DNA from 3 places in the Agrobacterium larrymoorei genome. Region 3 is predicted to be linked to each of the others. Evidence: predicted binding sites of a transcription regulator. Region 3 holds the regulator's gene; each other region holds the start of a gene.
The links. Region 3 encodes PhoB, which activates phosphate uptake and scavenging genes when phosphate is short. Its sites were predicted from a motif close to TGTCATNNANCTGTCAT; they were not measured.

Region 1 (9,770 bases), 320 kb from region 3:
TGCGACTTGCCCCGCACGATGTTCGGCGCCCCCATCAGAACGCTCATGCCCGCGCTATGCGACGCCTTGGCCGCCTCGATGCTCGTCGGAAACTCCGCAAGCCTAACTCCGTGACCAATCGCTTCCCCAACATGTGCCTCCGTCGCATCGTCATGACTCGCAACCGTGATGCCACGCTCGGTACAGCGTGCTGCGAGATAGTTTCGATGCTTGTCGGAATATTTCTGCGATGCAGCGACGCGGCGGTCAACGAAGGCTTTGAAGACCTCGTCGCTGAGGCCCCGCTTCTTTTGATAGAACATGATGTACTGATCCATCGTCTGAAACTGGCGCTGGCCCGGGGAATGGTCCATCAGCGAGATCAGCTTCACATGCGGATCGGTCTCGAAATCCTCGAAATGCTCAAGCACATCGGCAGAGGCAACTTCGCAGCGCAGGTGAAGAAGATGGTCTGCACGCAGGCGGTTTTCCCGCTGGGCCTTTTCTATGGCGTCCGCCATGTCACGCATCTCGCCGCGCTCAAAGCCACCGTCCTCGTCCGAGCCCAGACGAAGGCAATCGAAAACGGTGGTGATTCCGGAAGATGCGACCTGAGCGTCGTGCGCCTGAATAGCGGCGATCTTGTCCCAGGTCACACCCGGGCGGGGAGAGTAATGCTGTTCCAGATGGTCGGTGTGAAGTTCGACCAGACCGGGGATGAGATAGTCGCCTTCGAAGTCCTCGCCACTGCGGGTCTGACCTTCGCTGATATCGGCAATCAGGCCGTCACGGAGAAGAACGGAGCCTTCGAGAATTTCATTCTCAAGAACAATTTTTGCATTGGATAGAACATGTTCGGACATATCGGACATCTTTCATATCGTTGTCAGCCAAGAGGCTGCCATGTGTGAACGGTAAATGCATCGCCGCGCGCTTTCTCCACGAACAGGCCGAGGCCGGAAATGGTGAGCGGGCGTTGAGTGAAATCGGAAAATGTCTGCGCGAGAATGCTGGCCGCCCGCTCGCTCTGGCTCTCTTCGACCGGGCCTGTCAGTGTCATGTGAAAGCGGAAATCATCCATCACATGCGGATAGCCCCACGTCGTGAGATTACGCCGCTGGCTGTCGCTGAGGTTCTGCGGTTTCCGGCGCGCTATGTCGCTCTCCGACAAGGGCGCGCGGAATGGCTCGAAATACTCCACGACGTCAGCGGCAAAGTCCTGAAGCGGCTGATATGTCGAAGCGGGAACCAATGCGAAGAAGGGTCCAAGCGAGCCGATAACGATCTCGGGTATGTCGAATGCCGGACGGGACGCGGTGAATCGTGTCAGCGCATCGATGAGGTCCGCTTCGCTATAGTCGGGAGAAAGTTCGAAGGGAGCCTTTAGCGTCGCATGAAAGCCATAACGACGTGGCTCGGCAGTCATCTCCGCAAAGGATGCGTAGTTGCTATAGGCCTGATCCGAAAACGCGTTTCGACCCAGCCAGTGCGATGCCTTCTGTGTGAGGGAATCGCTTTCGGCGGGAGTGAAATAGATTGCGTAGCGCACAGTGTCGCACTTTCGAATGTCACGGGAACGGTTGAGGAGCATTTGAGACGACTCGTCTCGGCCCCGCAAGATCAGAAGTGCGAGGTAGACCTTTTCCGTGACAGAATGATGATATCCGGCAAATGAACATCATGAAAAGACGCTCTAATGATGCAATTTTCCGATCAGGCGAGAGCGGATGGCGTTTGACATATTGTCGAACAGGAAGACGACGATGAGGATGAGAAGCACCATATAGGCGACCTTGTCCCAGTCCTGATTGGTGCCCATGGCTTCGAGCAGCTTGAGGCCGATACCGCCAGCACCCACGGCGCCGATGATGGTGGCTGAGCGCGTATTGCTTTCCCAGAAATAAAGCGACTGCGAGATGAAGACCGGCAGGACCTGAGGAATGACGCCGTAGCGGTTTACGATTGCAGGCGACGCGCCGACGGACTTCACGCCCTCGCGCTGCTTGTCATCCACATTTTCGAGAGCCTCCGCGTAAACTTTACCGAGAGCGCCCGTATCGGTGAAGAAAATCGCGGCGATCCCGGGGATTGGTCCCGGGCCGAAGCTGCGGGTGAAGAACAGCGCCCAGATCAGCATATCGATAGAGCGGAGGAAATCGAAGGCGCGCTTCATGCCCCAGTTGGCGAGGCGGCTGCGCGTTATGTTGCGTGCCGCGATGAAAGCCAGAGGGAAGGCGAAGAGAGTTCCAAGCAACGTCCCGACAAATGCCATCACCAGCGTCTGTAACAGCTTGGAGAGAATATCCGCGTGCTGCCAGACCTTGTTGTTCAGAAAGTCATTGGTCATTGCGGAGATATTGGACTGCTGGGGATCGAGACGCTCGCCCCAGAGCGCCAGCGCTGCGAGCCCGGGATAGCTACGGCCCCAGAATTTGGAATCCGTATCGAACAGGAAATTGGCCCATCCTAGGAAGCGGCGCTGGACATAAAGCTGGCCGGTGCGAATTTCGGCCTGACCGGCAAAACCGTACTCGACGATAACCTTGCTGCCATCCTGACGAATTTGAGGTGGCACGCCTGCGGGTGCGGTCACGGCATCCGGGGTGATCGTGACAGGATAGGATTTTCCATCGACATAGACATCCGCCCGTGTCGGCGTGATATCGATCCGATTGGTGAGATCGCCATAGATCACGCTGTAACCACCATCCGGAAGTGGCTGGAGCCAGTCGATCTTCGCGTGCGCCGGATATTGGCCTCGGCTCGTCCATTGCGGCGTGACTTTGCCATTGTCGAACCGCAGGCGCGGCTGCGCGCGCCATGAGTACCAGTCCTGAATGTAGCTGGAGGCGCGGTCCCAGCGCCCCTGCATGAAGGCGGGGCCGACATTGAAGGCGAAAAAGCAGATGACAAGATAGGAAAACACCGCGCCAAGCGCGATCAGCAGACCATAACGCTGCAAAAAGCTGCGCTGGAAAACGTGAGGATATTGCGAAAGCAGGCGTTCGCGGTCGGCACCGTTGATCACGTAACTGGAAGACATCACGCGGCTCCTCTACCGAATTCGAAGGATTGCTGCCCAATCAGCTTCCGGCGCGCCCAGGCGGAAAACTGGTCGACGGCGATAATGGTGACCAACAGCAGGATGATGATGGCATAGGTCTTGGCAGCGTGATCGCGACCGATGGAGAGGCGGAAGACCTCACCGATACCGCCGCCACCGACTGCCCCGATGATTGTGGATGCCCGCACATTGATTTCGGCACGAAGCAGTGCGTAGGACACGAAATTCGGCAGAACTTGCGGCACGATTGCGAAGCGCACACGCTCGATCCAGTTCGCTCCCGATGCGCGCAAGCCCTCGTCGGGTTTCATGTCGGCATTCTCCACCACTTCGAAGAACAGTTTTCCCAAAGCCCCGACGGTGTGGATGGTGATCGCGACAATGGCTGCGATGGGCCCCAGCGAAAGAATGGCGGTTAGAAGACCCGCGACGACGATCTCGGGAAATGCCCGCATCAACTCCATCACGCGTCGCACGACGAAACGGACGATACCGGCGCCGACAAGATTGGTGGATGCAAAGAAGCATAGAACGAAGGCGAAGGCCGTGCCGATGAGCGTTGAGACAAGCGCGATATTCAGCGTGATGACGAGTTGGTAGAAGAAGTTCGGAATGTAGAAATTATCCGTCAGATAGACCCGGTCTGCCGTGTAGTTGTATTTCAGCGAACCATCGGCAAAAGGCGATGGCAGGTCGAACATGGCGCGGAAGATTTCCAGCGGGCTGTCTGGCACGAAGGTCTTCATGAAGTCGAAGAAGTAGGGAAGCCGCTCGAAGAATTTACCGGAATTGGCGCTATTGGCAAAGTCCAGGGACGCGAACAGGACCGCAAGGAAAACGACTATGGCGATGCCCGTATAGATACGGCGTGTAACCAGTTGCTGCTGGTAATGCTGCATGACCTTTTGAGACGCTTCGCTCAAACTGCCGTGCTGAGATGCCGATAGGGCCATGTCCTGCTTCCTTCTTCCTTGCAAAAACGGCGGCGTCTTCATGACGCCGCCGTTTCTCGTCTATGCCGATGATCAGCCGCCGATGATGGATTTACGGGCGTCTACGATCGTCTGGTAGAAGGAAGGATCAACCTTGATGAACTCTTTATTCTGGCCCTGCGTAAAGCCTTGGAAGCAGGCGAGGTCTTTCTTCGGTAGCGCGAGGAAGAAGTCTTCGATCTTCTGCTTCATGGCGTCCCCAACTTTGTTGGCAACCATGGTCGGGCCATTTGGAATAAGCGGGGATTTCCAAACTTGAACGATATCGTCCATGTCGAGATTGCCCTTGGCGACCATCTGGTGAAGTGCACCACTGGTGTAACCTTCCTCCCACTTTCCGACGCCAGAACCAAAGGTCGTGCCAACGTCGAACTTCTTGTCGAGAACTGCGAGAACCAGGTTCTCATGGCCGCCGCCGAAACCAGTTTCAGAGAAGTATTCTTTCACCGGTGCGCCGGTTTCCTTGGGCAATGCAACGTTTGGCACGAGGTAACCCGACGTGGAGTCTGGATCTGCGAAGCCGAGCTTCTTGCCCTTCGCGTCTGCAAGCGTCTTGATTCCAGAATCCTTGCGGGCAACCATTAGTGTGTAATAACCGCTGGAGCCATCAGCGCCGACTTCAGTCAGGATTGGATCGACGGCCTTAGGATCTTGCAAAGCGATCTTTGCATAGGAAGAGGCGCCCATTCTCGCGATATCGATGGTGCCGCCGAGCAGACCCTGAATAACGCCATTATAGTCCGGCGATGGGAAAATCTGGACTTCGGAAACGCCCGTTGCTGCCTTCAGGCCATCGGCAACGCACTGCGCGTTGCGCAGCTGGTCGGATGCGTTTTCCGAACCGTCGAGACCGATGCGCAGAACCTTGACGTCCTGTGCAAGAGCGGAACCAGCCAGCACGCCAAGCGCAACCGCTGAAAGAAGAACTTTCTTCAACATGGATTTCTCTCCTGTTTTCCGGCATGCCGGAGTTTAGAATGGCTGAAATGAGCCCCTGACGCGGGCGGGTCGATGCTGTGCGGTCTTTAAAGCCCAGCCATTGTGAGCGGCTGGGGAGCCGAGGCTTCTGGACCGGCAGATTGGTTTTGTGCGCGCTCCGGCAGGCGTGCGCCTTCGATGGTGATGCTGGTCGACGTCATGCTTTCATCGATGCCACCACCTTGAGAATCGGTACCGTAGATTTCCTTCACGGCGCGGGCATTAAGCTCGGAAGGCGTGCCATCGAACACGACGCGACCGGCAGCCATGCCGATGATGCGTTCGCAGTAATTGCGCGCCGTATCGAGCGTGTGAAGATTGGTCATGACCGTGATGCCTTCGCGCTCATTGATGTCGCGCAGCGCATCCATCACGATCTTGGCATTCAGCGGATCGAGCGAGGCAATCGGTTCGTCCGCCAGAAGCATGCGCGGTGCCTGCATCAGCGCACGCGCAATCGCAACGCGCTGCTGTTGCCCGCCGGAAAGCGTACCTGCAGCCTGCATCGCAACGTGCTCTATACCGAGGCGCTCAAGCGCAGAGATGGCCATCAGGCGCTCTTCGGTGGTGAAGATGCTTAGCAGGCTAAGGACAGTGGAGCGGTGATTGAGGCGGCCCAGCATGACATTCGTCAGAACATCGAGGCGCGGTACGAGATTGAACTGCTGGAAAATCATCGCGCAGTCGCGCTGCCAGTGGCGCAGAGCCGAACCCTTGAGCGACGATACTTCCGTGTCATTGAAGTGGATTGAGCCCGACGTTGGATCGACCAGCCGGTTGATCATGCGAAGCAGTGTGGATTTACCAGCACCTGACCGCCCAATGACGCCGACCATCTGGCCCTGCGGAATGTCGAGGGTTACGCTATCGACGGCGGTGTGATTGCCGAAGCGGCGCGTAACCTGTTTCAGGTGGAAACTCATAGCCAAAACCCAGTGTATTCTTATGGGTTCGGCGTATCAGCAATACGTGAAGTGCTAATGTCAGTTTGATGAATAAAATATTACACCGCTCACACGACGCTTTATCCGCCATACTTCTCCAGAAACGCTTCTGCCTCAATGGCGCGGAAATCATCGAGCGCTAAACGCAATGTTGCGTGGTCCCAATCCCACCAGGCCAGTCGGTCCATCCGCTCGCCCACTTCTTGGGGAAAGCGGCGCTTGATGAGCTTTGCCGGCACGCCGCCGACAATAGTGTAAGGCGCGACATCCTTGGAAACGACCGCTCCCGCCCCAATCACGGCGCCGTTTCCAACCGTTACGCCGGGAAGGATGGTTGCTCCGTGACCGATCCAGACGTCATGTCCGATGACGACCCGCTTTGCGCGGCGGGCTTCGAAGAACTCGGTTTCGTCTTCCGCATCGTCCCAATAGTTATTGGCGCGGTAGGTGAAATGGTGAAGCGTCGCGCGCCAAGTCGGGTGGTTCGTGGCGTTGATGCGCACAGAGGCGGCGATGTTGACGAACTTGCCGATGGTTGCGCACCAGATGGAACCATCCTGCATGATGTAGGAATAATCGCCCATCTCGGTTTCTTCGATGCGGCAGCGCTCGGAAATTTCGGTGTAGCGACCGATGCTGGATCGGACCACGCGGGCAGTCTCATGAATGACTGGCTCAAGACCCACTTTAACGCTCATGCTGCTGCCTTTCGCGGTGAAAATTGCGAGACGTCGAGAATGCGATCTGCAACGGCTTCACGAACTTCCTCATCATGGAAAATGCCAAGAAGGGCCGTTCCTTCCTGCTTCTTTTGCCGGATCATTTCCACCACCACCTTGCGGTTGGCAGCATCCAGCGAGGCCGTCGGCTCGTCCAGAAGCAGGATGGCGTGATCGGTGATGAAGCCTCGCGCAATATTGACGCGCTGCTGTTCACCGCCTGAGAAGGTGGCGGGCGGAAGCGACCATAATTCGCGCGGCAGATTGAGTTTTGCCAGAAGATATCCAGCCCGATCCCGCGCCTCTTCCAGCGGCACTTTACGCGCTAGAAGCGGCTCTGCCACCACATCCACCGCCGCAACGCGCGGCACGGTGCGCAGAAACTGGCTGACATAACCGATGGTGCGATGGCGGACCTCGAGAACGGTGCGCGGGGCAGCGCTGCCGATATCGACCATCTGCCCGTCATGCCTGATCAGAATCTGGCCGCTATCGATGGCGTAGTTGCCGTAAAGCATTTTGAGGATCGAGCTTTTGCCGATACCCGACGGGCCGCCAAGCACGACGCATTCACCGGCTGCAACGGAAAAATTCACGTTCCGCACCACAGGCAGTTCGATGCCATCGCGCAGATGCATGGTGAAGCTTTTGAACACTTCGGAAACGATGAGAGGAGTGGGCATCAATATCTCTTTCTTATACGCGCAGCTAAACCTGCAAGATCGAGGAGACGAGAAGCTGGGTGTAAGGCTCGCGCGGATCATCCAGCACGCGGTCGGTCAAACCATGCTCGATGACATTGCCGCCCTTCATCACCATCATGCGGTGGGAAAGCAGCCGTGCCACGGCAAGATCATGGGTGACCACAATGACGGAGAGACCGAGATCGTTGACGAGACCGCGAACGAGATCGAGCAGACGGGCCTGAACCGAAACATCGAGACCACCGGTCGGCTCATCCATGAAGACGAGCCGGGGTGAGGTGACCAGATTGCGGGCAATCTGAAGACGCTGACGCATGCCGCCGGAAAAAGCACGCGGCTGATCGTCGATCCGGTCCGTCCCGATTTCAACGCGCTCCAGCCATTCGCTGGCGCAACCGCGAATATTGCCGTAATGACGGTTGCCGATTGCCATCAGCCTTTCGCCAACATTGGCGCCTGCCGAAACGGTCATGCGCAGGCCATCTGCCGGGTTCTGGTGGACGAAGCCCCAGTCCGTGCGCATCAAAAGGCGGCGCTCGGCCTCGCTCATATGGTACAGATCGCGTGTCGAACCATCGCGCATGCGATACTCGACACTGCCGGTCGTCGGCATCAAGCGCGTTGAGATGCAGTTCAGCAGCGTGGTTTTGCCGGAACCGGATTCTCCGACGATGGCGAGAACTTCGCCCGGCCAGAGTTCGAAGGAAACATTGCGGCAACCGGCGCGGTCGCCGTAATATTTCGAAACGTCACGAACTTTCAGAAGCGGTGCGTCACTCATTCTGCGGCCTCCTTCGCATCGGCCAGAAGATGGCCACGATGACCATGGGCCTGACGATCTTCGCAATGATCGGTATCGGAGCAGACGAACATTCGCCCGCCCTTGTCGTCCAGCACCACCTCGTCCAGATAGACATTATCGGCTCCGCACAGCGCGCAGGGCTTGTCGAAGGTCTGGATTTCGAAGGGATGGTCGTCAAAGTCGAGGCTGACGACTTCGGTGAAGGGCGGAACGGCATAGATGCGCTTTTCGCGACCGGCACCGAAGAGCTGCAAGGCCTCCGACATGTGCATTTTCGGATTGTCGAATTTGGGTGTTGGCGAAGGATCCATCACATAGCGATCCGCGACTTTCACCGGATATGCATAGGTGCGCGAGATGCGTCCGTTATGGGCGATATCCTCATAAAGCCGAACATGCATGAGGCCGTATTCTTCCAGCGCGTGCATCACGCGGGTTTCGGTTTCGCGCGGCTCCAGAAAGCGCAGAGGTTCAGGGATCGGCACCTGATAGACCAGAACCTGACCTTCCGTCAGCGTTTCCTCGGGAATCCGGTGGCGAGTCTGGATGATGGTAGCGTCCTTGGTGTGCGTCGTCACCGCAACCTGCGCGACCTTCTGGAAGAAGGCGCGGATGGAAACGGCATTCGTGGTGTCGTCAGCACCCTGATCGATGACTTTGAGCACGTCATCGGGGCCGAGGATCGCGGCTGTCACCTGCACGCCGCCGGTTCCCCATCCATAGGGCATGGGCATTTCGCGAGAGGCAAAAGGCACCTGATAGCCGGGAATGGCAATGGCCTTCAGGATCGCGCGGCGGATCATCCGCTTCGTCTGCTCGTCCAGATAAGCGAAGTTATAACTCGCCAGGCCTTCATCCGTCAGTTCGTCTTCAAATGAAACTTCTTCAAGCATCGTGCGTTGTCCTTCCGTAAGTCACAACGGATGTCAGGAGTAAAAGGTCATGGAGATCGGAATTCTCATCACGCTGTTCTTCACTGTATTTGCAGCATCGAGCGTATTTTGCGCCTATTGGTTCAACGAACACGGCTGAGGCTAAGTCTTTACTCTGCCGCATCGCTCAACCATTCTTCAGATGATTTTTGCGCTGCTTCGAAATCAGCGCGCATCTTGCGGACCAGGCCAAGTTCGGCCTGAAAATCCACGTAATGCGGAAGCTTCAGATGTTCTACGAACCCTGTCGCCTGGACATTATCCGCATGTGAGATAACGAATTCTTCGTCCTGCGCCGGTGCCGTCCGGTCTTCTCCGAATTCATCTGCCCGAAGCGCCCTTTCCACCAGCGACATGGCCATGGCCTTCCGCTCACTTTGTCCAAAAACCAGACCGTAGCCCCGCGTAAATTGTGGTGGTGCCTTTGCCGAGCCTTTGAACTGGTTCACCATTTGGCATTCCGTCACCTGAATATCGCCGATCGAAACGGAAAATCCGAGTTCCGGCACATCCAGCTCCACCTCGATGTCACCGATGCGGATTTCTCCGACGAAAGGATGGTTCCGCCCATAGCCGCGCTGGGTGGAATAGGCCAGCGCCAGCAGGAAACCTTCGTCACCCCGCGCCAGCGATTGCAGACGCAGATCCCGCGGCAT
Region 2 (9,770 bases), 560 kb from region 3:
AGCTGCAGCTTTTGATCCAGCACGACGCCATCCAGAAAGAAGGGATAGAGCGGCAAGCCGTGCTTTTGGGCGAGATTTTCATAGATCGGGTCGAAGCGCTTGGCGTAATCATCGCCCATATTCGGCGGAGCCATGATGCCGACGAGAAGAACCGGAATGTTGCGCTTCTTGAAACCATCGATAATGGCTTCAAGATTCTTTTCAGTGTCGGCAGGGGAAATACCGCGCAGTGCATCATTTGCACCCAACTCTAGAATGACACCGTCGGTTCCATCCGGGACCGACCACTCCGCACGCGCCAGCCCGCCGGAGCTCGTATCGCCGGAAACACCCGCATTGGTTATGGTGACGTTTACGCCCCTGGCCTTGAGAACCGTTTCCAGCTGGGCGGTGTAACTATCGCTCGGCGGCAGCTGGTATCCCGCCATCAGACTGTCGCCCAGTCCGACAAGCTGTAACGGTTTATCCTGAGCCTGCGCAAAGGATGCGGAAAGAAGCACCGAACAAATGACGATGAAGTGAGCGGCAACGGCTTTAAAACTCATACCAGCCTTCCTAATTTGTGAGCCAATCTTGAAGGTTTCGCCAGAAATCCCGATTGCTCTTTTCTCTATATAGGAACGCCGAACGTGACGAAAAGCATCATCAAGCTGAATAAGGCCGATCTGACCCTGGGCAATGCAGCAGCTTCCGTTCATGTTCTAAAGACCATCGACCTTACCATTTCGGAGGGCGAAGCAGTCGGTATCGTTGGGCCTTCAGGCTCCGGCAAGTCCACCCTGCTGATGGTTCTGGCTGGCCTGGAAAGGCTCGATAGCGGTGAGATCACGATTGCGGGAACGGAACTTCACAAGCTTGGCGAGGACGCTCTGGCCGATTTTCGCGGCAAGAATATCGGCATAGTCTTCCAGTCGTTTCACCTGATCGCCAATATGACCGCTCTGGAGAACGTGGCCGTTCCTCTGGAACTCGCCAATGTGCCCAATGCCTTCGAAATTGCCGAGCGGGAACTGACTGCTGTCGGCCTCGGTCAACGTCTCAACCACTATCCGGGGCAGCTATCCGGCGGTGAGCAGCAGCGCGTGGCGATTGCCCGGGCGCTCGCGCCCTCGCCTGCCGTGCTGATTGCCGACGAGCCGACGGGCAACCTCGACACAGATACCGGCAAGCAGATTGCCGACCTCCTGTTTTCCAAGCAGGCAGAGCGCGGCATGACGATGATCCTCGTCACGCACGACACGTCGCTTGCTGCCCGATGCTCTCGCCAGATCAAGGTTCGCTCCGGGGAAATAGAGGGAGATAGCGGACTGACCGCCGCCGCCAAGCAGGCGGTGGTGGCATGATCCCTTCACCCCTGCACATTAAAAATGCGCTGCGGCTGGCGCGTCGTGAAATTCGTGGAGGCCTCAGCGGCTTTTACATCTTCCTTGCCTGTATCGCGCTTGGCACGGGCGCCATTGCGGCGGTCAATTCGGTTTCCAAAGCCGTTACCAGCGCCATCGCTAGCGAAGGCCAGTCGATCCTTGCGGGCGATGTCCGCTTCGAATTGCGCAACCGCGAGGCACCCGCCGAGGAGCGCGCCTATATCGACGGGCTGGGTCAAGTCGCGCTGTCGGACGGCCTCCGCTCCATGGCACGACTTGAGGATGGCTCGCAGCAAACGCTGGCAGAGGTCAAGGCAGTCGATAACGCCTATCCGCTCTATGGCAATTTCGTATCCGATCCCGCCCTGCCCCTGCCGCAACTCCTGGCGAAACAGGGCGAAAGCTTCGGCGCCGTCGCCGCACCCATGCTGCTTGAGCGCCTTGGCATCAAGATCGGCGATGAACTGCTTCTGGGCAATGCGCGCCTCAAACTCATGGGGACGATTGTCACCGAACCGGATGCGCTGTCGGATGGCTTCGGTTTTGCCCCGCGCCTTCTTCTCAGCCGCGGTGCGCTGGCCGCGTCTGGCCTCATCCAGACGGGCAGTCTGGTGGAACATGCCTATAAGGTGCGCCTGAACGATCCCGCCAAGCGCGCGACGATCATTGCCGATACGAACCGCGAATTTCCCAATGCAGGCTGGTCGATCAGAACAAGCGACCGGGCAGCACCCTCGCTGACCGAAAACGTCAATCGCTTCTCCCAGTTTCTGACCCTCGTCGGCCTTACGGCCCTTATCGTCGGCGGTGTCGGTGTTGCCAATGCCGTGCGGGCCTTTCTGGATTCCAAGCGCACCACGATTGCCTCGTTGAAGTGCCTCGGCGCGCCGGCCAGCGTCGTAACGATGACCTATCTGTTCCAGATCGCCTTCATTGCCTGCGTCGGCATTGCCATCGGCCTGACGCTCGGTGCCATTGCCCCGCTTATCGCCATGCAGTTTCTCGAAGGCGTTCTTCCGGTTCCGAAGGAGCTGGCCTTCTATCCTTCCGCGCTTTCACTGGCGGCGATCTTCGGTCTCCTCACCACGCTTGCTTTCGCAATTCTGCCACTCGGGCAGGCGCGTGAAGTTCCGGCGACCGCTCTCTTTCGCGAGCAGGGCTTTGAGGAAAACAAGCTGCCATCCTGGCCTTATCTTGCCGCAACCGCGGCCCTGCTTGCCGCTCTCGCAGGATTGGCAATTTTCTCCGCGGAAGATCGCTTCATCGCCTCGGTTTTCCTTGCGGCAATCGCTTTTGCATTCGTCGTTCTGCGCCTTGTTGCATGGGGCATCAAGGCGATTGCCAAACGCAGTCCCCGCGTTCATTCCGCAGCCGTGCGCCTTGCCATCGGCAATATCCATCGGCCCGGCGCGCTAACGCCCTCCGTCGTTCTTTCGCTGGGCCTTGGCCTTACCCTGCTTGTCACACTGACGCTCATCGATGGCAATCTTCGCCGGGAGTTGACGGCCACCCTGCCGGAGCGGGCGCCCAACTTCTTCTTTGTCGATATTCAGGGTAACGAGCGCGATGGCTTTCGAGACCTCGTCAAACGCGAGGCACCGGAAGGCACGTTGACGGAAGTGCCCATGCTGCGCGGAAGAATTCTGGCGTTGAACGGTCAGGATGTCAGCAAGATGGACGTTCCCTCGTCAGGTCGGTGGGTCTTGCGCGGAGATCGCGGCATCACCTATGCGCAGGACCTGCCAGACAATGCCAAGCTGACCCAAGGAAGCTGGTGGGACAAGGATTACACCGGTGAACCGCTCGTTTCTTTCGCTGCCGAGGAGGCGGGCGAGCTTGGGCTCAAGATCGGCGACACCGTTACCGTCAACGTTCTTGGCCGCAGCATAACGGCCAAAATTGCCAATCTGCGCGACGTTCAGTGGCAATCGCTTTCCATAAACTTCGTCATGGTCTTCTCCCCCAACACCTTCCGCGGCGCACCGCATGCCTGGCTCGCGACCCTTGCAGACCCCTCCGCCACGCCCGCACAGGAAGGCGAAATCCTTAGAAGCGTTACCAACGCCTATCCGACGATTACCAGCGTTCGCGTAAAAGACGCGCTCGATGTCGTGGACCGGCTTGTCGGTCAGCTTGCAACGGCCATCCGAGCCGCAGCGGCAGTCGCGCTTGTCGCCTCCGTTCTCGTGCTGGCGGGAGCGCTCGCCGCCGGAAACCGCGCGCGCACCCACGACGCCGTCATTCTCAAGACGCTTGGTGGAACGCGCTCCATGCTGATCCGCGCCTTCTCCTATGAATATATGATGCTGGGGCTCGCCACCGCTGTCTTCGCTCTTTTTGCCGGAGGCGTCTCGGCATGGTTCGTGATTGCCCGTATCATGAAACTGCCGTCCAGCTTCCTGCCGGACGTCGCAATCGGTACACTTGTCGTTGCACTGGTAATGACGGTCGGCATCGGTCTCATCGGCACATGGCGCATTCTCGGCCAGAAGGCCGCCCCGGTTCTTCGACAGGCCGGAGAATAACCTGCGCAAGAGGCCAAAGGCGCTACGACCGGAAAAGTTGTGCGCCACTTAACTTTTGCGATTAAATCTTGGTAATGATCCCAAAAACGTTATCGCTTTTCGCGCATACGGTGTTTTTTCGCCGTTTGAAGGTCTTGTAACTGCGATGGGATCGTCTCATATTCTTCGATAGGCTTGCTGTAGCTCCGCAGCGGCGCCTGGGATATACTCCGCGAGACGGTCATATCCCGACACCGTAGGTATTTCGGAGCTCAAAAGAGGAAACAATGGCTGACTTCAACAACTACCAGAACCGCATGGCCCAGGGCCGTGTACAATCTGGTGCGATGATCGATGAAGGTCTTCGCTCCTACATGCTGAGGGTTTATAACCTCATGGCGCTTGCACTGGTCATTACCGGTGTGGCTTCGTTCGGCACATATACTCTGGCGGTTTCCAATCCAGCATTCGCACAGCTTCTCTATGCGTCCCCGCTGCGTTGGGTCGTCATGTTCGCCCCGCTGGCACTGGTATTCTTCCTTAGCTTCCGCATTCAGAAGATGAGCGTTCCCGCAGCGCAGGCGACCTTCTGGGGCTACGCCGCCCTGATGGGTATCTCGCTGTCGTCCATCTTCCTGGTCTTCACCGGCCAGAGCATCGTTCAGACGTTCTTCATCACCGCTGCTTCCTTCGGCGCGCTGTCGCTTTACGGCTACACGACGAAGAAGGACCTGTCGGGCATGGGTTCGTTCCTGATCATGGGTCTCTTCGGCCTGATCATCGCGTCGATCGTCAACATCTTCCTGCAGTCTTCTGCAATGGGCTTTGCGATCTCCGCAATCGGTGTTCTGATCTTCGCAGGCCTGACGGCCTACGACACCCAGAAGATCAAGGAAATGTACTTCGATGGTGACGACGTCGTGGTTGCCGGCCGCAAGGCCATCATGGGCGCCCTGACCCTTTACCTCGACTTCATCAACCTGTTCATGTTCCTTCTTCAGTTCCTCGGAAACCGGGACGACTAATAGTCTGGAACATCACATGCGAAAGGCGGCCAATGGCCGCCTTTTTTGTATCCCTACATCGCTACACTCTCGACTGGGTCAATCGACCAGCTTCAGCACCTTGTCGAAAACCCGCAGCACCTGCGGCAATTCGTGGCCGCGCTTCAGAATGCGGCCATCCGTGTTGATTACGCAGTAAGCGCCCTGCTTGGCGGCCAGCTTGGGATTCTTCTCGATCCTGAAAAGCGGCATTTCGCCGGAGCGCTTGAATACGGAAAAGACTGCCTTGTCCTTCATATGGTCGATGGCATAATCGCGCCATTCACCCTCGCCCACCATGCGCCCATAGATGCGCAAAATGGCATCCAGCTCCCGCCGGTGAAACGTGACCGGCAGTGGGTCCTTGCTCTGTTTATATTCCCGGAGATCGACGACTGTTGAGCCTTCCCGTGGTGAAGAATGTGCACGGTGCAAATCCGGCTGATCGGTCATCAGGCAACCTCGCTCAACTGCTTATGACGTTTGCAAGACAGTCTGTCCCTGCCCGGCTGAAATTGCAAGCCCGCATATCGCGCCGAAAAAACCAGAATGGCGGTAATAATTTAGGCAGGTCAGAAAGGTGCAAATGCCGTATTTCGGACAAATCATGGCCCGAATTCGATGGAATATTGCTATTGTCAATTGATGCCTAGGCACCAAGATGACCCGGTCCGGTGCATTGACCCTTTACCCCCAGCCCCCAATGCCCGGACCGGATCTCCCCCAGCTTTCGCAGGGAACTTCACTCACTCAGCTTGCATCAGAACATTCGCGCCGACGATGGCCGAAGGGTTGCCCGATGCATCCGTAGTCTGCAGAAGAACTGCGCATCCGCCCGATTTCGCCTTGCTCATCACACTGGCAGGAAGTTTGACGGTCATCGCAGTGCCATCCCACATGCTGACGGTCTGAACGTCGTAGACGCTGTGCCAGTAGGAAATCTTCTTACCCTGATTTTCGCCCTTCTGGACGTCGACCACCTGCTCGCGCGTGAAATAGGCCACCACGACATCGGCCTTGCCTTGTCCGGCACCGATATCGATTTCGATTTCATCGCCGACGCGCTTGGTGTCCACGGGAACGTTGAGCCCCTCGCCCGCCTGTTTGAAGTCATCAAGGCGCTTGTAGATCGACTGGAGGTCCGCACCCTTCACATGGTCGCGCCCGTTCACCACCGCCTGCGGCGTATAGACATTGTTGCGACCGAGCGCTTTGGCGTAACCATATTGCCGCTCGGTATTTTCTTTGGAGGCGAGCGAATCCGCCCAACCTAGATAATTCCAGTAATCGACATGGTAGGACAAGCCAACGACATCGCCGTTCTGAATGAGCTTGCGCAATGTGGCATCAGCAGGCGGGCACGATGCACAGCCTTGCGATGTGAAGAGTTCGACAACGCCTTTCAGTTTTTCCTGCGCGTAAGCGGAATGCCCGAACAGCACGCCAAGCACGCATAGCGAAAGACCGACCGTCCGAGGTCTGTTTCTGAAAAGCCCTGATATCGGCGGCCGAAATTTCTGCGGCATTTACGAGAACCCTTGTCTGGATGCCAATCCAGACCATTGATGCAATCAATCTATGTCGGGACGCAAGGCGGAAAATAGCCCCGAAGCTTGTTCAAGAGAAAGTCACGATGGGGTGAGGGTGATCACATTAGATCACGCTGCAATAGCTGAGCTGTGCGCGTCTCAGGCTAAACCACCGCACGCAAAAACGCCGGGATAGCTCCCGGCGTTTTTTGTCGTCAAATGAATGATCAGGCAGCCAGATCGCGAAGAACGGTCTGGAGAATGCCGCCATTGTTCATGTAGGTCACTTCGTCCAGCGTATCGATGCGGCAAAGAAGCGGAACTTCCTTCACCGTGCCGTCGCCGTAAGTGATCTTGGCAATCTTGGTTTCGCGCGGCTTGATATCGCCTTCGAGACCTTCGATGGTGACGGTTTCGTCGCCCTTCAGGTTAAGGCTGGCCCAGGTCGTGCCTTCAGGCAGCGTGAACGGAACGACACCCATGCCGACGAGGTTCGAGCGGTGAATACGCTCGAAGGACTGCGAGATGACGGCCTTTACGCCGAGCAGGTTGGTGCCCTTCGCCGCCCAGTCACGGGAAGAACCGTTGCCATATTCAACGCCTGCAAAGATGACGAGCGGAACGCCCTCTTCCTTGTACTTCATGGCGGCGTCGTAAATCGACATCTCTTCCTTAGATGGATAATGGATGGTGTAACCACCTTCCTTACCGTTCGGCCCAAGCATGTGGTTGCGGATGCGGATATTGGCGAAGGTGCCGCGCATCATGACTTCATGGTTGCCACGGCGTGTGCCGTACTGGTTGAAGTCCGCAACGGCCACGCCGTTGTCCGTCAGATATTCACCAGCCGGGGAAGCAGCCTTGATCGAACCGGCCGGAGAAATGTGGTCGGTGGTGATCTTGTCGCCGAAGAGACCGAGGACGCGCGCGCCCTTGATATCCTTGAGACCGGAGCCGCTCTTGCCCATGCCAACGAAGTAAGGCGGGTTCTGAACGTAAGTGGACTGATCGTCCCAGGCGTAGGTCTGACCCGCCGGAACCTGAACAGCCTGCCAGTTTTCGTCGCCCTTGAACACGTCCGCATATTTGGTTTCGAACAGTTCGCGGGTCACGTATTTCTGGATGAACTCCTGCACTTCCGCAGAAGAAGGCCAGATGTCCTTCAGGTAGACAGGGTTGCCGTCACGGTCTTCACCGAGCGGTTCCTTGGTCAGGTCGGCCTGAACCGTACCGGCCAGAGCATAAGCAACGACCAGCGGCGGAGAAGCGAGGTAGTTCGCCTGAACGTCAGGAGAGATACGGCCTTCGAAGTTACGGTTGCCGGAAAGAACGCCAGCCGTGATCAGACCCTTGTCGTTGATCGTCTTGGAAATCGGCGCAGGCAGCGGGCCGGAGTTACCGATGCAGGTCGTGCAGCCGAAACCGACCAGGTTGAAGCCGAGAGCGTCGAGTTCCTTCTGGAGACCGGATTTCTCGAGATATTCACCAACGACCTGAGATCCAGGTGCAAGCGAGGTCTTCACCCACGGCTTGGACTTCAGGCCCTTGGCAACCGCGTTACGGGCCAGAAGACCGGCAGCGATCAGAACCGATGGGTTGGAAGTGTTGGTGCAGGAGGTGATGGCGGCAATTGCCACATCGCCGTGACCCAGATCGTAGCTTTCGCCTTCAACCGCGTAACGGTTGCTCAGCTGACCCGGCTTCTTGTAGTCGTTTTCGAGAGCCGTCGCGAAGTTGGGCGCGATGGTTTCGAGCGGCAGGCGGCCTTCCGGACGCTTCGGGCCAGCCATGGACGGTACGACGTCGCCGAGATCCAGTTCCAGCGTGTCGGTGAAGACGAGCTGCGAACCGTCATTGTCACGCCACATGCCCTGAGCCTTGGAATAGGCTTCGACCAGTGCGATACGGTCCTTGGTGCGACCGGACATGTTGAGATAGCCGACGGTTGCTGCATCGACCGGGAAGAAGCCGCAGGTCGCGCCATATTCCGGGCCCATGTTGCCGATGGTTGCACGGTCTGCAACAGGCAGCGTGTCGAGGCCGGGACCGAAGAACTCTACGAACTTGGAAACGACGCCCTTCTTGCGCAGCATCTGAACGACGGTCAGAACGAGGTCGGTCGCGGTGACGCCTTCCTTCAGCGTGCCCGTCAGCTTGAAGCCGACGACTTCCGGCAGAAGCATGGAGACCGGCTGGCCGAGCATGGCAGCTTCGGCTTCGATACCGCCAACGCCCCAGCCCAGAACGCCGAGGCCGTTGATCATGGTCGTGTGGCTGTCGGTGCCGACGCATGTATCCGGATAAGCGGTTGTCTCGCCATCCTCATCCTTCGTCCAGACGGTCTGGCCGAGATATTCGAAGTTCACCTGGTGACAGATGCCGGTGCCCGGAGGAACGACGCGGAAGTTCTTGAACGCCTGCTGGCCCCACTTCAGGAAGCGGTAGCGCTCACCGTTGCGCTGGTATTCCAGCTCCACGTTGCGGGCAAATGCGTTCGGATTGCCGAATTCGTCGACGATGACCGAGTGGTCGATGACGAGATCGACGGGAACGAGCGGGTTGATCTTTTCAGGATCGCCACCGAGTGCCTTGATGCCGTCGCGCATGGCGGCGAGGTCGACAACTGCCGGAACGCCGGTGAAGTCCTGCATCAGAACGCGTGCGGGGCGATAAGCGATTTCAGCTTCCTTGAGACCCTTGTTCTCCAGCCATGCAGCAACGGCTTCGATGTCCGACTTCGTTACCGAACGGCCATCTTCGTTGCGCAGAAGGTTTTCGAGGAGAACCTTCATGGAGTACGGCAGGTTGGCGACGCCCTTCAGGCCGTTCGCTTCCGCCTTCGGAAGGCTGTAATAGACATAGTCCTTACCATCGACGGTGAGAACTGAACGACAATTGAAACTGTCGAGAGATTTAGCCACGGTTATAAACCCCGCTTCCTCTGATAGCCAACACGCGCGTGCGGACACCTATGCACTATCATGCACATCAGGATGCGGGTACGGTCATTTCCGCTGTCCGCACGAGAGGTTGCTTGTCACAACCTGCAGGTCCGGCGCTATATGATGATCACGCCGACCGCTGGCGTGGTTGAGACCCATATAGATAATTTCCCCGAAACGTGCCAGACCAACAGACGACCTAAATCGATTTTTTTTCGATCGAGATGATTAAAATCTTAAACGAGGCCAGAGAGTGCATTTGATAGCAGAAAATCTTGGCGCCAGACGGGGCGAGGATTTTATATTCATGAATGTTTCCCTCCAGTTAACTAATGGAGAAGCACTGCTTCTGACTGGACCGAACGGCTCTGGAAAATCCACCCTTTTG
Region 3 (9,770 bases):
CGCCTTCGAATGTGATGATGCGGAATTTTTCCGGGTGGCCGTGCGTATAGTGGTAACGGCGCGCGGTCTTGATGGCGCATTCCAGCGCCTCTGCGCCGGAGTTGGTGAAGAACACCTTATCCGCAAAGGTTGCATCGGTCAGCCGCCTGGACAGCACTTCCTGACCCGGCACTTCATAGAGGTTGGAGAGGTGCCAGACCTTCTCGACCTGACCTTTGAGCGCCTCGACCATGTGCGGATGGCTGTGGCCGACGGAGGTGACGGCGACGCCTGCGCCGAAATCGAGATATCGCTCGCCGCTTTCCGTGATCAGCCAAACGCCTTCGCCTCGGTCGAAGCGCAAGGGGGCTCTGGAAAACGTATCGAACAACGACCCAGTTTCGGGCGAAGTTTCGGCCATGGCTGCATCACTCCTTACGTCAGGTCGGTCAAGACCTCTGTCAATAGGGCTAAGGGGTTATCCCTGCCCTGAAAATCAAAAATGCCGCCTCGCGGCGGCCTGCATGTTCTCTTCACTGCAAGCGCACTATTGTCACTTCGCCGTCGGATGTCAACAAATCTCGGCACTTGAGCGCTTTCTCAAGCCTTAGTAGAGGCTGGGCGCCGAGCCACCAACTGTTGCCTTTCTGACTCACAGACCAAGCAAGTTGGGGAAAACCGAGAAATCGATTCCAGATGATTCCTGCGACTCTTGTCACGGAGTCAACCGGCGATTAGGTTAATCGTCAATTACTAGACTGCAATGCGGCGGAACTAGTCACCTACAATCTGGCAGATGCTCTGCGCGTGGTTTGCTCCACGGCATTGGAGACGGATTCTGCCTGAGCGACGAGCGGAGAAGCGGTATGAACTGGACGGATGAACGGGTTGAAAAGCTCAAGAAGCTATGGGCCGAAGGCCTGAGCGCAAGCCAGATCGCAGCACAGCTGGGCGGCGTCAGCCGCAACGCCGTCATCGGCAAGGTGCACCGGCTGAACCTGCCGGGCCGCGCCAAGGCTGGCGGCACGGTTGCAACCTCCCGTCCTGCGGTAAAGCGCCCGGCCTCCGCGCCACAACGCCCGGCCAATTTCGCCGCCGCCCGCCCGGCAGCAAACCGCCCGGTTCCAGTGCGCACCTCCGGTGCCGTCGCCTTCAAGGAAGACATGGACATCGACGCGGTCGAGACGCTCGAATATGCGCGCCCTTCCTCCAACGTCGTCATCCCGATCTCCCGCCGCCTGACGCTGACGGAACTGACCGAACGCACCTGCAAGTGGCCGGTCGGCGACCCGCTGAAGGACGACTTCCACTTCTGCGGCTGCGAAGCTTCCGAGTCTTCGCCCTACTGCAAGTTCCACGCCAAGATGGCGTATCAGCCCGTCAGCGAACGCCGCAAGGCCTGATGGATTTGGCGACATTTTGAGTTTTGGAGAGCGGGCTTCGGTCCGCTTTTTGTTGTGTGGGTGGTGGATTTTGTTTTCGTGGTGAGAGGATATCTGGGTGGTAAAAGGTCTGGGTTCTATTATCAGACCCGGCGTCCTATTTTTGCTATGGACGCGATAAAATGAAACCCCTCACTTGCAATTTCTAACACTTAGCTGGCGCTAAGGTGTTGAAATTGCTTTCTCTCCCACCCCTTCGGCGGGCTCAGGATGCTGGGGGAGAGATAACCTGCCGCACCCTTGCGGCGTTTTCTTTTTGATGGCGTTGAAACGGTGCCGCCTTTTCCTCTCCCCTTGTGGGAGAGGATAGAAAACCTCGATCTTCGCAAGGCGAAATCTTAGGTTTTCTTGGTGAGGGGTTCTCCCTCGCAAACAAAATGTCAAAAATCCCGGCCAGCTTCATGCCAAGCTTCGCCGTTCACGCGGCAGCATCTGCCCGTGGCTTGATCTTCTCATTCTCTCCATCGCCTTGTTCGGGCCATGGCATTTCGGACGGGGCGCAGAAAGCTGCCTCGTTGGGTAGTTTAGTATGTGGCACCTCTCAGCGCCCCGTTCGGCTCTTTCGGCAGAGCCGCAATCCTCTTGCCACGGCTGGCATAACCCGGATGGCAAGGGTTAAAAACCTTGCCGGAGAACCGGTCGGACTTGATCAAGGCCCAACCCTTCCCATCCGGGTGCGATGATGGTTGCCCGCCATCGCCCTGCCAGTTCAGCCACACCTGCCTTCGAGGATGCGGGCGCCGAACATCTCGTACAGCCCGCAGTCCCGATCCGTTCTCCGCAAGGCTCCCACTCGCCAGCACGTTTCGAGTGCTGGCCAGATGGTTGCCTTACGATCCGTCCGTTCACCTTTTCGGGGTGAACGCGGCAGATGCAGCGTCTTCCTGTGTACCGCCTGACTTTCGCTTCTATCTTCATGATCGCGTTCGACCATGAGACGATGAGCTGTCGGTACGCCCGGCGGCGAAATCCTGACGGATGGATCGAAACCCGACAGCCGTTGTTCGCACCGCCGCTTGTCGATCCGGCCAGGTCGGGCATCGGGAGAACTGCGCCAGCCGGTCCGAAACCGACGCCATGTCCTCCTCCCGTTGCCGCCGGGGGGATTGCTGCTCGACCCTGGGAATGGAGAGGCCGCGTAACCTCCTCACCCCCAGCACCGACCCCGCCTCGCCGCAACGCCTTGCGGTGTATCCGCGGCGGGATGAGGGGGAGTGTACGGGTGGTTTTGGGGGTGGGGAAAAATGTTGGGGGGATTTTTTTTTTGAAAAATTCTTTATGCTGGGATTTGTCCCATTACGGGGCGGGTCACTATTGGGCGTGCTGATGCGGCCGTAATTCGGCAACAAGGCTAAGGCACCCACTGCCGTCATCCTCGGGCTTGGCCAGCTGCTGTCCGGTTTAAACTGGGCGGCTAGTTTGGAACGAGAACAGCTGCCCCACCCGTCACCCCGCACTTGATGCGGGGTCCAGCAGACGCGCGTCTGCGCGTCGAAAAAGTCTTTCAGACCAAAGACTTGGTCTGGCTGGATCCCGGATCAAGTCCGGGATGACGGAAGTGGGGCTGCACTTTCGCCACCCCGCAGCAAACGCGGTCAAAGCGTGTCCCAACCGGATTTCAAGGATGGAACTGCAATGCATTCAAAGCCTTGCCGCGCATCCGCACATCCGCACATCCGCACATTTAAACCGGACAGCGGTGGGCTTGACCCGAGGATGACGCGGGTGGGGTGTGCGTTGGTGGGCAGAGGTTACCCCTCACCAAGAAAACCTAGGACTTCGCTTTGCGAAGTCGAGGTTTTCTATCCTCTCCCACAGGGGGAGAGGAAAAGACCGCACCGTTTCTACCCCATCTTCGCGTTTACGATCCAGTAAAAGCGGCGCCGCGGGTTACCTCTCCCCCTGAGCTTGTCGAAGGGGTGGGAGAGGAAGAAAAATCATGATCTTAGCTTTAGCTAAGTCATAGATTTTTCAGGTGAGGGGTTGTGCTTCGACCGCGAACTCGCAAAAGGCAAGTGGTCACGTCCGAGGATGGCGATGGCGGTTGGAATGAGTGCCAAAGACCGCAATCACGCTTCCATCGAATATCCAGCGCCGCGCACCGTGCGGATGACGTCCTGCATGCTGGAGAAGTTGAGGGCTTTGCGGAGGCGGCCGACGTGGACGTCTACGGTGCGTTCGTCGACGTAGATATCGTGGCCCCAGACGCCGTCCAGCAGTTGCGAGCGGGAGAAAACGCGGCCCGGCGAGGTCATGAGGAATTCCAAGAGGCGGAATTCGGTTGGGCCGAGGCGGACTTCGCGGCTTTTGCGGTGGACGCGGTGGGTTTCGCGGTCCAGTTCGATATCGCCGCATTTGAGCACTGAAGACAGCACTTCCGGCTTGGCGCGGCGCAGCATGGCTTTGACGCGAGCCATGAGTTCCGGTGTGGAGAAGGGCTTGACCACATAATCATCCGCGCCGGTGGCCAGTCCGCGAACGCGTTCGCTTTCTTCGCCGCGGGCGGTCAGCATGATGATCGGCAGGCGCTCGGTTTCGGGGCGCATGCGCAGACGGCGGCAAAGCTCGATGCCGGAGACGCCGGGCAGCATCCAGTCGAGGATCAGCAAATCCGGCGTGCGTTCCTGAAGGCGAATTTCCGCCTCATCGCCGCGCGGGATCGTATCGACGTCATAACCTTCGGATTCCAGATTGTAGCGAAGAAGAACGCTAAGGGCCTCTTCATCTTCGACAACTGCAATTTTAGGCACCATTGGCTTCAAACTCCGCCAGTCTTCTCTGGAGCGTCAGTCCCCCCGGACCCATGATGACGCTCCAGCGTGTTGATCCAAGCATCGAGCCTTTCGAAGACCTTCCCGATCTTTCCAAGCCGATGCTGCAAAACTTATTCCGTGACAGCGCCGAGCGTGTTGGAGCTATCGTCCTTCGGGCGCTCGCCTTCCGGCTGGCTGCCGGTCGTCATGTAGTAGATCGTTTCGGCGATGTTGGTGGCGTGATCGCCGACGCGCTCGATGTTCTTGGCGCAGAACAGAAGATGCGTGCAGGTGGTGATGTTGCGCGGATCTTCCATCATGTAGGTCAGGAGCTCGCGGAAGAGCGAGGTGTACATGGCGTCGATTTCCTCATCGCGCTCGCGGATGGCCTGAGCCTTTTCCGCAGAACGGGTGGAGTAGACATCCAGCACTTCTTTCAGCTGCACGAGCGCGAGTTCGGAGAGATGCTCTAGGCCACGGGCGAGCTTGCGCGGAACGCCGGTTCCGGCAACCGCGATCACGCGCTTGGCAGTGTTCTTGCCGAGATCGCCGACGCGCTCCAGATCGGCTGCGATACGCAGCGAACCGATGATTTCGCGAAGGTCGGCAGCCATGGGCTGGCGCTTTGCGATGGTGACGATGGCCTTATCGCCGATTTCACGCTCGGCATGATCGAGGATCGTGTCGTCGGAGATGACTTTCTGGGCAAGAGCCGCATCGGAATTGACCAGCGCACGCACGGCATCGGCGCACATCTGTTCGGCCAGACCGCCCATTTCAGCGATACGGCGGGTGAGGAACTTCAGCTCTTCATCATAGGCTGACATGATATGGGAATTTGTCATGTTCGAATTCTCCGGTTTCGAAACGCCTTGCCGCAAGCCCACCTTCTGGGCTCGAGCGGCTGGCGCGGTGTGATGACGTCACTCGTGGCTGATCAGCCGAAGCGACCCATGATGTAATCCTGGGTGCGCTGGTCATCCGGGTTGGTGAACATCTTGTCCGTATCGTTCTCTTCCACCAGGTGGCCGAGGTGGAACATGGCCGTGCGCTGCGAAACGCGGGCGGCCTGCTGCATGGAGTGCGTGACGATGACGATGGTATAGTTGGCGCGAAGCTCGTGAATGAGCTCTTCCACCTTGGCCGTCGCAATCGGGTCGAGTGCCGAGCAGGGCTCGTCCATGAGGATGACTTCCGGCGAAACGGCAACGGCGCGTGCGATGCACAGACGCTGCTGCTGACCGCCGGAGAGACCCGTGCCGGATTCGTGCAGGCGATCCTTGGCTTCGTTCCAGAGACCAGCCTTCTGCAGGCTCTGCTCCACGATCTGGTCCATATCCGCCTTGTTGCGGGCGAGACCGTGGATCCGCGGGCCGTAGGCGATGTTTTCGTAGATGGACTTCGGGAACGGGTTCGGCTTCTGGAACACCATGCCGACGCGGGCGCGAAGTTCCACGACGTCGATGGACGGATCGTAGATATCGTCCTGATCCAGCGTGATCTTGCCGGTGACGCGGCAGCCATCGATGGTGTCGTTCATGCGGTTGAGCGTCCGCAGGAAGGTGGACTTGCCGCAACCAGAAGGGCCGATGAGAGCCGTTACCGTGTTTTCGCGAACATTGAGGTTCACATCGTAAAGGGCACGCTTTTCGCCGTAATAGACGGAAACGTCCTTGCCGATCATCTTGTACGAAACTTCATTCATTTTCTTGTCCAGCGCCTTTTCAACTGCTGCTTCCGACAACATGTTCATAGTTCGGTTCTCCCTCTACCAACGACGCTCGAAGCGGCGGCGCAACAGGATTGCTCCAACATTCATGACGAGGAGGAACAGAAGCAGGATGATGATAGCGCCAGATGTCCTTTCGACAAAGGCGCGTTCCGCTTCGTTCGCCCACATGTAAATCTGCACCGGCAGCGCCGTGGACGGGTCCATGGGCGTCGTCGGATAGTTTGCGACGAATGCGACCATGCCGATGAGGAGCAGCGGTGCGGTTTCGCCGAGGGCGTGCGCGAGGCCAATGATGGTGCCGGTCAAGATACCGGGCATGGCGAGCGGCAGCACGTGATGGAAGATGGTCTGCATCTTGGATGCACCGAGACCGAGAGCCGCAGCACGGATGGATGGCGGCACGGCCTTCAGGGCAGCGCGGGTGGCGATGATGATGGTCGGCAACGTCATCAGGGTCAGCACCAGGCCGCCGACCAGCGAGGCCGAGCGCGGGAAGCCCATGAAGTTGATGAAGACCGACAGGCCGAGCAGACCGTAAACGATGGAAGGTACGGCGGCCAGGTTGTTGATGTTGACTTCGATGAGGTCCGTCAGGCGGTTCTTCGGCGCGAATTCTTCCAGATAGATGGAGGCTGCGACGCCGATGGGCAGCGAGAGCACCAGAACGATCAGCATCATGTAGAAGGAGCCGATGAGGGCAACGCCGACACCTGCGGCTTCTGGACGGCTGGATGCGCCGTTGAAGAAGATGCCGGTGTTGAACTGTTTGCCCAGCTGGCCTTTTTCCACGAGCTGGTTCATCCAGCCGACCTGCTGGTCGGAGATGCGGCGGTTCTGCTGGTCCACCGTCATGTCGATCTGGCCCTTGAAGGCGCTGTCGACATCACCTGAGGCCAGAAGCGATACGGTGCGCGTGGTGCCGATGACGCTTGGGTCGGAGGTAACGATGTCACGCAGCTGGGTGCGCACGCCATCCGAAATCAGCGCGTTGACGGCGCGAAGACCGGTGCGGTCATCCAGCGAAACGCCAAGCACCTTTGCCAGCGAGTTGCGGGCGACGACCGGATAATTGGCGGTCATCAGCTTGGAGGGGTTCTGTGCGCGCACATTGTCCGGATCGATGATCTGCTGCGAGAACTCGACCGGGATGGTGATCATCGTCTGCTGGAAGGCGGTATAGCCTTTGCCGACAACCGACCAGAGCAGAAGGAAGAGAAACAGCAGGCCAAACGAGATGGCGGCAAGACCATAGGCGCGGAAGCGACGTTCTGCAGCGTAGCGGCGCTTGATGCCGATATCGCGACGGACCTTCTTCGTTGCGGCTGGGGCAAGGCTGCCCGGAGTAACGACCTCGGTCATTCGTACTGCTCCCGGTATTTGCGCACGATGTAGAGCGCGTAGATATTGAGGCAAAGCGTGATGGCAAAGAGGGTGATGCCAAGCGCGAAGGCAACGAGCGTCTGCGGCGAGGTGAACTCAAGGTCGCCCGTCAGCTGGCTGACGATCTTGACCGTTACCGTCGTCATCGGCTCGAACGGATCGAGCTGTAGGCGGGCGGCGACACCGGCGGCGAGAACCACGATCATGGTTTCACCGATGGCGCGCGAGGCGGTCATCAGGATGGCGCCGACGATGCCTGGCAGAGCGGCGGGAAGGATGACCTTCTTGACCGTTTCCGAACGAGTGGCACCGAGACCGAGCGAACCATCGCGAAGAGCGCGGGGAACGGCGGTGATGATGTCATCCGACAGCGAGGAGACGTATGGGATCAGCATGATGCCCATGACGAAGCCTGCGGTGATGACGCTCTGTGCCTGGATGAAGTTGGAGTAATCGCCCGTCGTCAGGCCGTTGATCTGGGCGGAAATGTCACGCAGGAACGGGCCGACCGTGGTGAGCGCGAAGAAGCCGTAAACGATGGTCGGGATACCGGCGAGAACTTCGAGCAGCGGCTTTGCGATGGAGCGGAAGCGCGGCGTGGCATACTCCGCCATGTAGATGGCCGAGAACAGACCGACCGGAACAGCAACCAGCATGGCGACGAAGCCGATATAGAGCGTGCCGGCGAGAAGCGGGATGAGGCCGAACTGACCGGAGCTATCGGTGGAGCCAGCCGCGGCGAAACGCGGGTCCCATACGGTTCCGAAGAAGAACTCGTGCGCTGGCACCATGTTGAAGAACTGGATCGCTTCCGTCAGCATGGACAGCACGATGCCGATGGTGGTCAGGATCGCGATGGAAGAGGCGACGAGCAGCGCGCCGAGAATGACCTTCTCCACCGTGTTACGGGCACGGAAGCGCGGAGCGATGCCGCGCAGCGCATAGAAGGCACCGCCGAGGGCTGCTAGAAGAACGACGGCGACCATGGCGAGGCGGCTGGTTGCCGTCAGCGTGTTCAGCGTTTCCGCTGCTTCGACCATATAGGGCTCTGGATCACCGGCGATGGCGACGCCCTTGGAGGCCAGAAGCGCGCGTGTCGTGGCCGGATCGGCCTTGACCTGCGCATATTCTTCCGAAGACAGGCGGTCGAGACCGCGCGCAATGGAACCGACCATGCCGTATGTCAGGCTCTGCTGCGCTTCCGGCTGCGCCTTGATCTCCTCGGGGAAACCGGCACGAACCGAAGACGTAATGATCATGGGGCTGATGACGAGCCACAGCGCCAGAATGAGCGCCGAGGGAATGATCGCCCAGACGAGGACGTACGAGCCGTGATAACCGGCGCGGGAATGCATGCTGGAGGGACGACCGCCCGCAAGCGCCACGGCGCGGCGTGTGCCGAGCACGTAGCTGGCGATGCCAATCAGCGCCAGTATAGCCAAAAGAAGGGATGTGTTCATGGAGACTTTCCTCGGCGCACCTAAAGGTACGATGCGGTATCAGATACTTTGCAAAGATGCGGACCGCTTCAGGCTGTGAAAGCCATCAGCACCGTCTTTCTATTCAGCGCACGCATTCCGGGTTGATACATCATATTTATCGGCGGCTTGGTCTTACGATAAATAGGAACTGTCAACCCTCGGTCCGCACCACCCTGCCCGCAATCGCACATTGCCAACAGGAAGGATGGTAAGCGCAGCAATTATGCTGCGCTTACCGGATATCATTACATGGTGGTGCCGGCTTCGAACTTGGCGCGGATTTCCTTGCGCTCAGCTTCTGGAGCAGCAACCAGGCCGTAGTTAGCCAGCGGAGAGTCAGGGCCGATCATTTCGTCGGACGTGAAGAACTCAACATATTCCTTCAGGCCAGGGATCACGCCGAGGTGAGCCTTCTTGACGTAGAAGAACAGCGGGCGAGAAACAGGGTACTTGCCGGAAGCAACGGTTTCCGTGGAAGGAACGACGCCGCTGACGGTTGCAACCTTCAGCTTGTCCTTGTTGTTTTCGTAGAAAGCGAGGCCGAATACGCCAACGCCGGTCTTGTTTGCAGCGATACGAGCAAGCGTTTCGGTGTAGTCGCCGTCGATGTCGACAGCAGCGCCGTCCTTGCGAACTGCGATGCACTTTGCAGCAGCCTGCTTGGCATCTGGAACCAGACCCTTGATCGCGTCGGTTGCCTTGGCTTCCTTGCAGCCGTCAGCCATGATCTTCTCTTCGAAGACTTCGCGCGTGCCGTGCTTGGAGCCAGGGATGTAGGCAGCGATTGCTACGTCCGGCAGTTCCTTGTTGATTTCGGACCACTTCTTGTAAGGGTTGGCAACGAGCTTGCCATCCTTGACGACTTCAGCGGCGAGACCGAGATACAGATCCTTAGGCTCGAGCTTCACGTCCTTGTTGGACGAGTCCATGGCGAAAACGATACCGTCATAGCCGATCTTGACTTCCTGAACGTCTGCAACGCCAGCGGACTTGCAAGCTGCAA

Region 1: the regulator PhoB is predicted to act here: its motif matches at 5,994-6,010, upstream of phnC (phosphonate ABC transporter ATP-binding protein).
Region 2: the regulator PhoB is predicted to act here: its motif matches at 5,388-5,404, upstream of CFBP5473_RS01980 (DUF2794 domain-containing protein).

The regions. Positions count from the first base shown of each region.
Region 1 covers NZ_CP039691.1:181,272-191,041, reverse strand. The annotation lists gene CFBP5473_RS00925 (alpha-D-ribose 1-methylphosphonate 5-triphosphate diphosphatase) at 1-842, opposite strand, end outside; gene CFBP5473_RS00920 (DUF1045 domain-containing protein) at 866-1,570, opposite strand; gene phnE (phosphonate ABC transporter, permease protein PhnE) at 1,673-3,022, opposite strand; gene phnE (phosphonate ABC transporter, permease protein PhnE) at 3,022-3,996, opposite strand; gene phnD (phosphonate ABC transporter substrate-binding protein) at 4,069-4,974, opposite strand; gene phnC (phosphonate ABC transporter ATP-binding protein) at 5,061-5,936, opposite strand; gene CFBP5473_RS00895 (transferase hexapeptide repeat family protein) at 6,038-6,655, opposite strand; gene phnL (phosphonate C-P lyase system protein PhnL) at 6,652-7,359, opposite strand; gene phnK (phosphonate C-P lyase system protein PhnK) at 7,385-8,161, opposite strand; gene CFBP5473_RS00880 (alpha-D-ribose 1-methylphosphonate 5-phosphate C-P-lyase PhnJ) at 8,158-9,075, opposite strand; gene CFBP5473_RS00875 (carbon-phosphorus lyase complex subunit) at 9,225-9,770, opposite strand, start outside.
Region 2 covers NZ_CP039691.1:422,591-432,360, reverse strand. The annotation lists gene CFBP5473_RS02000 (arylesterase) at 1-545, opposite strand, end outside; gene CFBP5473_RS01995 (ABC transporter ATP-binding protein) at 630-1,343, shown strand; gene CFBP5473_RS01990 (ABC transporter permease) at 1,340-3,889, shown strand; gene CFBP5473_RS01985 (Bax inhibitor-1/YccA family protein) at 4,156-4,893, shown strand; gene CFBP5473_RS01980 (DUF2794 domain-containing protein) at 4,972-5,364, opposite strand; gene CFBP5473_RS01975 (DUF1223 domain-containing protein) at 5,658-6,437, opposite strand; gene acnA (aconitate hydratase AcnA) at 6,668-9,361, opposite strand; gene ccmA (heme ABC exporter ATP-binding protein CcmA) at 9,636-9,770, shown strand, end outside.
Region 3 covers NZ_CP039691.1:2,833,135-2,842,904, forward strand. The annotation lists gene CFBP5473_RS13700 (aspartate aminotransferase family protein) at 1-400, opposite strand, end outside; gene CFBP5473_RS13710 (GcrA family cell cycle regulator) at 846-1,382, shown strand; gene phoB (phosphate regulon transcriptional regulator PhoB) at 3,491-4,174, opposite strand; gene phoU (phosphate signaling complex protein PhoU) at 4,306-5,019, opposite strand; gene pstB (phosphate ABC transporter ATP-binding protein PstB) at 5,112-5,927, opposite strand; gene pstA (phosphate ABC transporter permease PstA) at 5,943-7,265, opposite strand; gene pstC (phosphate ABC transporter permease subunit PstC) at 7,262-8,746, opposite strand; gene CFBP5473_RS13740 (substrate-binding domain-containing protein) at 9,013-9,770, opposite strand, start outside.